2 regions of the Ideonella sp. genome follow, and region 1 is predicted to be linked to the other one. Evidence: predicted binding sites of a transcription regulator. Region 1 holds the regulator's gene; the other holds the start of a gene.

What was found. The regulator FliA, encoded in region 1, starts transcription of late flagellar genes. The targets are predictions, from matches to a motif close to CTAAAGTTTNNNNNNNNNNNGCCGNTA.
Region 2: flgM (flagellar biosynthesis anti-sigma factor FlgM) is a predicted target of FliA. The motif match lies at 2,525-2,551, and genes of this name have one in related genera.

The regions. Positions count from the first base shown of each region.
Region 1 covers NZ_JAYSDQ010000011.1:131,474-135,614, reverse strand. The annotation lists gene flhF (flagellar biosynthesis protein FlhF) at 1-816, shown strand, start outside; gene ACE3SG_RS15975 (flagellar biosynthesis protein) at 837-1,634, shown strand; gene ACE3SG_RS15970 (RNA polymerase sigma factor FliA) at 1,665-2,402, shown strand; gene ACE3SG_RS15965 (S8 family serine peptidase) at 2,659-4,141, shown strand, end outside.
Region 2 covers NZ_JAYSDQ010000001.1:372,437-376,577, forward strand. The annotation lists gene ACE3SG_RS01580 (flagellar hook assembly protein FlgD) at 1-492, opposite strand, end outside; gene flgC (flagellar basal body rod protein FlgC) at 527-973, opposite strand; gene flgB (flagellar basal body rod protein FlgB) at 1,095-1,514, opposite strand; gene flgA (flagellar basal body P-ring formation chaperone FlgA) at 1,679-2,443, shown strand; gene flgM (flagellar biosynthesis anti-sigma factor FlgM) at 2,607-2,909, shown strand; gene ACE3SG_RS01605 (hypothetical protein) at 3,029-3,436, shown strand; gene flgG (flagellar basal-body rod protein FlgG) at 3,882-4,141, shown strand, end outside.

The DNA of each region.
Region 1 (4,141 bases):
GGCTTCTCGCCCGGCCTGATCCGCAAGCTGGTCGACGCACTGCCCGCCAACGCCGCTGACGAAGCCGTCTGGGCCGCCAGCGTGCTGGAGCGCAACCTGCACGCCGGCGACACCGAGCCTGCGCTCGAAGAGCAAGGCGGCGTGTTCGCGCTGATCGGCTCCACCGGTGTCGGCAAGACCACCAGCACCGCCAAGCTGGCCGCCGCCTTCGCCACGCAATACGGCGCCGCCAACCTGGGCCTGATCACGCTCGACGCCTACCGCGTTGGCGCCCACGAACAACTGCGCGCCTACGGCCGCATCCTCGGCGTGCCGGTGCACACCGCCCACGACCGCGCCTCGCTCGAAGACCTGCTGGAACTGCTGTCGGGCAAGAAGATGGTCCTGATCGACACCGCCGGCATGGCCCAGCGCGACAGCCGCACCCGCGAGCTGCTGGACATGCTGAGCCACCGCTCGATCCAGCGCCTGCTGGTGGTCGACGCGTCGGCCCAGGGCGAGACGATCGACGAGGTCATCACCAACTGGCGCGCCGCCCAGTGCAAAGGCGTGGTGCTGAGCAAGATCGACGAGGCCGTCAAGCTGGCCCCGGCGCTGGACGCGATCATCCGCCACAAGCTCAAGGTGCTGGGCGTGGCCAACGGCCAGCGCGTGCCCGAAGACTGGCACCGCCTGTCGCCCAACGCGCTGGTGCAGCGCGCCCTGCGCGCCCCGACCAGCTCGACCTGGAAGCTCGAAGCCGACGACGTGCAGCTGGTGTTCGCCACCGCCACCCGCGGCGGCCGCGCGGCCGGCGGCGCCTCGCTGCACCTGTGAACGCCACGGACGACACCGCCATGCGCCCGCTGCCCTACCCCACCGAAGACGAAGGCTCCGGCCCGGTCGACCAGGCCGAGGGCCTGCGCCGGCTGTTCGCGTCTGGCCGCCGCCAGCGGCTGGTGCCGATCGCCTTCAACGCCCATGTCGACTGCACGCCGATCTTGCTCGAGCGGCTGGCCGGCGCCTTCACCGAGCTCGGCGCCCACGCGCTGGTGGTCGACGCGGCCGACTGCGCCCCGCGCGCCAACGCGATGGCCGAGATCGACCTCGCCGCGGCGATCGAATCGCTCGGGCCGAACATGTCCTACCTGGCCGCCCGCGGCCTGCCACTGCGCCACGTCAACAGCCGCGGCTCGTGCGAAGCCTGGCTCAACGCCGTCGAAACCGCGGCGCCGCAGGCCGACGTGCTGCTGCTGCACGCCAACGCCCGCGACCTGGTCCGCCTGCTCGGCCGGCGCGAGGTGCGCACCGTGCTGACCACCACGCTCGACCCGGCCAGCCTGACCGACGCCTACACCTCGATGAAGCTGCTGTCGCAGCGCAGCGGGCTGATGACCTTCGACCTGCTGACCGGCATGGCCGGCGCGCCCAAGGCCGCGCAACGCATCGCCGAGCGCCTGGCCGAGACGGCCGACAGCTTCCTGGGCACCGTGGTGCGCGAAGCCGTGTGGCTCGACAAGCGCGACCCGCTGACCGCCCCTGCCACGCCGGCCCTGGCCCGCCTGGCCGCGAACCAACTGCTCGACCCCGAAGCGCCCGACACCGGCTTTGGCTTGGCCCCGCTCAGCGCGGGCCACGACGTGCACGCCTACTGACCCGAACACGCCCCCTCTCGGAGACCGCCCATGTACACCGCCACCGGCCGACTCGACGCCAAAGCGATGCCCGGCATCGACGCCAACGCGATGCTCAAGCAGTACAGCCCGCTGGTGCGCCGCCTGGCGCACCAGATGATCGCCAAGCTGCCGGCCAACGTGGAGATCGACGACCTGATCCAGGTCGGCATGATCGGCCTGCACGACGCGATGGGCCGCTTCGACACCGACCAGGGCGTGCAGTTCGAAACCTTCGCCACCCAGCGCATCCGCGGCGCGATGCTCGACGAGCTGCGCGGCAGCGACTGGATGAGCCGCGGCAACCGCCGCCAGCAGCGCGAGATCGAGGCCGCCGTGCACAAGCTCGAGCAGCAATACGGCCGCGCCCCGGCCGAAAGCGAGATCGCCAAGGAAATGGGCGTCACGCTGACCGAATACCAGGACACGCTGACCAAGGTGCGCGGCACCCAGCTGGTCTACCTGGAAGACATGTCCGGCGACGAAGGCGGCGACGAGTTCCTCGACCGCCACGTGGCCAACGAAGACGGCAACCCGCTGGCGCAGCTGCAAGACCACCGCATGCGCGAAGCCCTGGTCGAAGCGATCAAGAAGCTGCCCGAGCGCGAGCAGTACGTGATGAGCATGTACTACGAGCACGACATGAACCTGAAGGAAATCGCCGCCGTGCTGGGCGTGACCGAGTCGCGCGTGTGCCAGCTGCACAGCCAGTCGATCGCGCGCTTGCGGGTCAAGCTGCGCGAGTGGTGACCCGCCGCAGCTGAGTCGGAACGTGTGGTGCAACGCCTCCTTCGGGAGGCGTTGGCGTTTCTGGGCCGCGCCCGCCCCCGGGATGCGCTTGATGGCGGCCTGGCTCGGCAGGCGCCCCCTTGGACGTGGGGGGCACGATGTTCAACATGGTTCAGCGGGGTGCTTTCAGGGCCCGTGCCAAGCGCAGAATCGCTCGCTTGCACCGGCGCAGGGGCGCCGCCATCCCAGCGCCCAACTTTGAGGAGCATTCGAGGTCATGAGCAAATCGAACGTCAGATGGCACCGCCTTTCCCTCGTGGCCCTGGCCATTGCCAGCGGCACGGCCTGGGCCGGGCAGATCAATGGCGATCTCGCCGCAGCGGCGCGCCGCGACGGGCGGGCCGAAGCACTGATCGTGCTCAAGGACCAGAAGACGCCGGCCGTGGCGTCGCTCCCAGAAGGGGCCGACTACAAGGCCAAGCGCCGCGCGCTGGTCAATGCGCTGGTCAACCGCGCCGATGCGCAGCAAGGTGGCCTGCGCGCCTGGCTGGATTCGCGCGGCATCGAATACCAGGCGTTCTGGATCGCGAACGTCGTCTACGCCAAGCTCTCGGCGGCCGACCTGGCGGCGCTCGCCGCGCGCGACGAAGTCAGCCGCATCGAGCCCAACCCGACCATCAAGGTGCAGCTGCCGCAGCGTGACGCCAGCCGCACCGAATCGCCGACGGGCGTCGAGTCGATCGCCTGGGGCGTGGACAAGATCAACGCCCCCAAGGTCTGGGCCGAAGGCGTCAAGGGCGAAGGCGTGACCATCGCCGGCGAAGACACCGGCTACCGCTGGGATCACTCGGCGCTGAAGTCGCAGTACCGCGGCTGGAACGGCAGCACCGCCGACCACAACTACAACTGGCACGACGCCATCCACACCGCCAACAGCAGCTGCCCGGCCAACTCGCCGCAGCCCTGTGACGACCATGGCCACGGCACCCACACCGCCGGCACCTTCGCCGGTGACGACAACGCCACCCACCAGGTCGGCGTGGCCCCTGGCGCCAAGTGGATCGGCTGCCGCAACATGAACGCCGGTAACGGCACGCCGGCCACCTACATCGAGTGCATGCAGTGGATGCTGGCGCCCACCGACCTGCAGAACAAGAACCCCGACCCGGACAAGGCGCCGGACATCATCAGCAACTCGTGGGGCTGCACCGACGGCGAAGGCTGCACGGTCGGCACCGAGATCAAGGCCGCCGTCAACAACCTGGTCAAGGGCGGCATCCTGTTCGTGGCCGCCGCCGCCAACGACGGCCCGAACTGCAGCACGATCACCGACCCGCCGGCGATCTATCAGCTGTCGTTCACGATCGGCGCAACCGACAGCGCCGACAAGCTGGCCGGCTTCTCGAGCCGCGGCCCGGTGGCCAAGGTGAAGGGCGTCAAGCCCGATGTCTCCGCCCCGGGTGTCAACATCTTCTCGGCCTACCCGCCCAACACCTACACCACGATGAGCGGCACCAGCATGGCCACGCCGCACGTGGCCGGCGCCGCCGCCCTGCTGATGTCGGCCGTGCCGTCGCTGAAGGGCAACCCGGCCGCGGTCGAGAAGCTGTTCCGCAAGACGGCGCAGCAAGACGGCGTGACCGACCCGGTCAACCAGACCTGCGGCGGCACCTCGCCCACCACCTGGCCCAACAACATGATCGGCTACGGCCGCATCGACGTGTACGCGGCCTACAAGAAGGCCATCGCCAGCCCGCTGG
Region 2 (4,141 bases), on a different contig from region 1:
GCTCAGCGTGCTGTTCTTGTAGGCGTCGGGCACGGCGTAGCTGAAATCGTGGCGGCCGGCGTCCAGGTCTTTCAGCTCGACGGTGCCGATCGTGGCGCCGGCGCTGTTCTGGATCTCGACCTTGGCATCGGTGGCGGCGCTGCTCAGCTCGAAGCCGCCGTCGCCGGTGCCGTCTTGCACCCGCAGCGTGTTGCCTTCGACCGCCACATCGTGGCCGATCAGCGCGGCGCTCTGCATCGCCTGCAGCTGCACGAACTGGCCGTTCAGGCCCGACACGGTGCCGTTGAGTTTCTCCAGGCCCGAGACGGTGCTGATCTGCGCCATCTGCGTCGTGACCTGCGCGTTGTCCATCGGGTTCAACGGGTCCTGGTTCTGCATTTGCGCGACCAGCAGCTTCATGAAGCGGTCGGACTGCTCGGCCGCGCTGGTCGAGCTGTCGTTCACGCTGTTGGCAGCGGTCTTGGCGTTGTTGTTCAGGGCGGCGATGGTCATGGCGCGTGGCGGTCCGGGTTAGGGTGAGGGCGCGTCAGCCCTGGCCCAGCTGCAGGGTCTTCTGCAGCAAGGTCTTCGCGGTGTTCATCACCTCGATGTTGTTCTGGTACGACCGCGAGGCCGAGATCATGTTGACCATCTCCTCGACCGGGTTCACGTTGCTGAAGGTCACGTAGCCCTCGGCATCGGCGGCGGGGTGGCCGGGCTGGTGCACCTTGCGGCCAGGCGTCTGGTCTTCGCTGATCGTCGACACGCGCACACCGGCGCTGCCGTCGACCGGGTTGCCCGGGTCGGCGCCGGCGGCGCTGCCCGAAGCCCCCATCAGCACGGTCTGGAACACGACCTGGCGCGCCTTGTAGGCCTGGCCATCGGGGCCGGCCACGCTGTCGGCGTTGGCCAGGTTCGAGGCCACCACGTTCAGCCGCTGGCTTTGCGCGCTGACCGCGCTGCCGGAGATATCAAAGACCTTGAACATGCTCATGTCAGCCCCTCGTCCGTCGAGTACGTCGGCCGATCCCCCGAGGGGATGGCGGGCCGGCTAGGGAGCGGCCCGTCGCTCGGCCCGCTTGCGTTGATCGTGGTCGGTGTCATGTCAGCGTCGCTCAGCCTTGGCTGGGGCTCTTCATCGCGTCCAGCATCTCGCGGACGTGGCCGTTGATGAAGCGCAGCGTCGCCTCGTACTTCACCGAGTTCTCGGCGAAGCTCGCGCGTTCGCGGTCCATGTCGACGCTGTTGCTGTCGAGGTTGGTCTGGCTCGGCGTGGCGTAGCGCAGCGCCGCCTGCTCGGCGGTGGCGCCGCCGGGCAGCGCCATGTGGCCGGCCCGGGTGGTTGCCATCTGGCCGGCGGCGGGCAGTTGGCCGGTGGCCGCCTTCAGCGCAGTCGAAAAATCCAGGTCGCGGGCCTGGTAGCCCGGCGTGTCGGCGTTGGCGATGTTGCTGGCGATCACCCGCTGGCGTTCGGCGCGAAGCGTCAAGGCCTGGGCTTGGAAGTCCAGCTGCGAGGTCAGGCGGTTGACGTTCATGGTGCAGAAATCCTTCAGGTTCAAGGGCGGTGGGCCGATAACAGACACAACGCCGCGTTCGCCGATTGTGAAAGTCGGCCCCTTGGGCAAAGGCCCGAATAGCGGCCCATGACCCCGCCATTTCGCGCCTTGGCTGCGGGCCAGCATGCCTACAGTCACTGGCCATGAGCCTCACCCGTTCTCCGTCTGCCTTGCGCGCCCGTTCGCGTGATCTGGTGCGCCTGGCCGGCGCCGCGGCGCTGTGCAGTGCCGGGCTGGCCTGGGGCCAGGCGGCTGCGCCGGTGGCCCAGGACAACCCCGAGATGGCGGCCGTCAGCGCCCAGGTGCAGCAGATGGCCCGCGACAGCGCTGGCCGTGCCGGCCTGGGGCAGGCCCGCGTCGAGGTCGAGGTGGGCAGCCTGGATCCGCGCCTCAAATTGGCGCCATGCCAGCGCATCGAACCCTATCTGCCGCCCGGCCTGCCGGTCTGGGGGCGCACCCGCATCGGCCTGAAGTGCACCCAGGGCAGCAAGCTCTGGAACGTCACGCTGCCGATCACGGTGCATGTCTGGTCTCGCTCGCTGGTCACGCAGACGGCATTGGCCGGTGGCACCCAGCTCGCGGCGGAACATTTCACCGAAGCCGAGGTCGACCTGGCAGCGGCCCCCGGGTTGCCGATCAGCCAGCCTGGGCTGGCGATTGGGCGTACCCTGAGCCGGCCGGTGCCCGCGGGCACCGCACTGCGGCAGACAGACTTGAAGGCACGGCAATGGTTTGCGGCCGGTGAGACGGTGCGGGTCGTGGCCGTGGGCCCGGGCTGGCAGGTCGTGACCGAAGGCGAAGCGATGAACCCGGGGCTGGAAGGGCAGACTGTGCGCATCCGCACCGAGTCTGGCCGGCTGCTGCAGGGCCGCCCGGTGGGCGACCGGCAGGTGGAGGTGGCGCTGTGACGACCAAAGCGCAAAGGGCGCTGCCCTTCGTTCCTTGGGGCGCGTTGAAGGCGGTCACTTTGAAGGCCGTGCGAAATAGTCCTAAAGTTCTGTCGGGCACTGTCGAAACCCGATCAATGCCGAAAGTTCCCGCCGGGTCCGCTTCGGATTTCAGGAGAGTTCCATGAAAATCGGTTCACTCGATACCAAAGCCACCGTGGCGCCGATGCAGAACGATCGCAAGTCGGGCAGTGCAGACAAGACTGGTGGCAGCACCGGTTCTGCGCAGCCGAGCGCGACGGTCAGCATCTCGACCACCGCCAGCATGATCAGCAGCGCCGACACCGACGGCACCTTCGACGCCGACAAGGTCGCCCGCATGGCCCAGGCCATTCGCGACGGCAAGTTCGAGGTCAACGCCGACGCGATCGCCGACAAGCTCATTGCCAACACGCAAGAGCTGCTGCGCAAGTATTCGTCGTCCTGACCTGACACCGGCGCGGGCCGCCCGCGCCGCCTGCCGACTGCTTCACCGCCTGCTGCCCGCTGCTGCGAGCGGCACGCTTCATATCACCCTGGCCGCGCGCCACAGCACCCCACCGCACCATGCTGAGCTCTCCCGCTGAACAACACGCGCTGCGCCAGACATCCGACCTGGAGTCGGCCTTGACCGCCGTGGAAGCGCGCCTGGCCGAGCTGGCCGAAGCGCTGAAGAACCGCGACGCCGACAGCACCGAGATGGCCTCGACCGCGCTGCACCGCGCGTTGACGCTGGCGGTCGACCATTCGACCCGCGCCGCCCGCAACGGCGGCATGCCCCCGGCGCTGCGCCGCCGCCTGGCGATGGCCGGTGGCCAGGTTGCCGCGCTGCGCGAGGCGATCGCCCGCGCCTCGGTCTCGCTCGACAAATCGATCGAGATCCTGCTGCCCGAAGCCGGCACCGCGCAGGCACCGGTTTACGGCGCCCAAGGCAACCCGTGGCGTGCCGCTTCCAGTGGTGTCGCTGAAGCCTGACGCTTTCTCGATTGCATGAAAGGCGGCTCGCTTCGGCGGGCCGTTCTTGTTTTGGAGCGGCACGTGGTGGCGTGGGCCGAGGGGGTTGGGTGACCGGCTACGTTCATGTCCCCCGGCATCGGCCTTTGGCCGCTGCCTCCTCCTAATACTTCACTGCGCCGGTCACCCAACCCCCTCGGCCGGCACCGTGGTTTGACCTTCGTTTCATACGAACGACGACGGTGCCGATCAGGGAGGCGGGGTGTTGTGCGCAGTGAAGTAAAGGAGGAGCCGGCAGCCGTCAGGCTGGCGGCGGGGGACATGAACGGAGCACAGCGCCCCGCCTTCCTGATCCGCTCACCCCCAGCCACCATCAACCCGTCGAAAGCCCCGCTTTTCGGAGCCTCACGCCCCTCAAGTCCCGCGGATCATCTGGGCAAGACCCCCTCAGTGCTTGGAGCACGTCATGATTCGTTCGCTCTGGATTTCGAAAACCGGGATGGAAGCCCAGCAGACCCAGCTGGACCATATCTCGAACAACCTCGCCAACGTCGCCACCAGCGGCTACAAGAGAGCCCACGCACAGTTCGAAGACCTGATCTACCAGAACCTGCGCCAATCGGGCGCGGCCAGCTCCGAGCAGACGCAGCTGCCGACCGGCCTGCAGATCGGCCTGGGCACCCGGGCCGTGGCCAGCGCGCGCAACTTTAGCCAGGGCAACCTGCA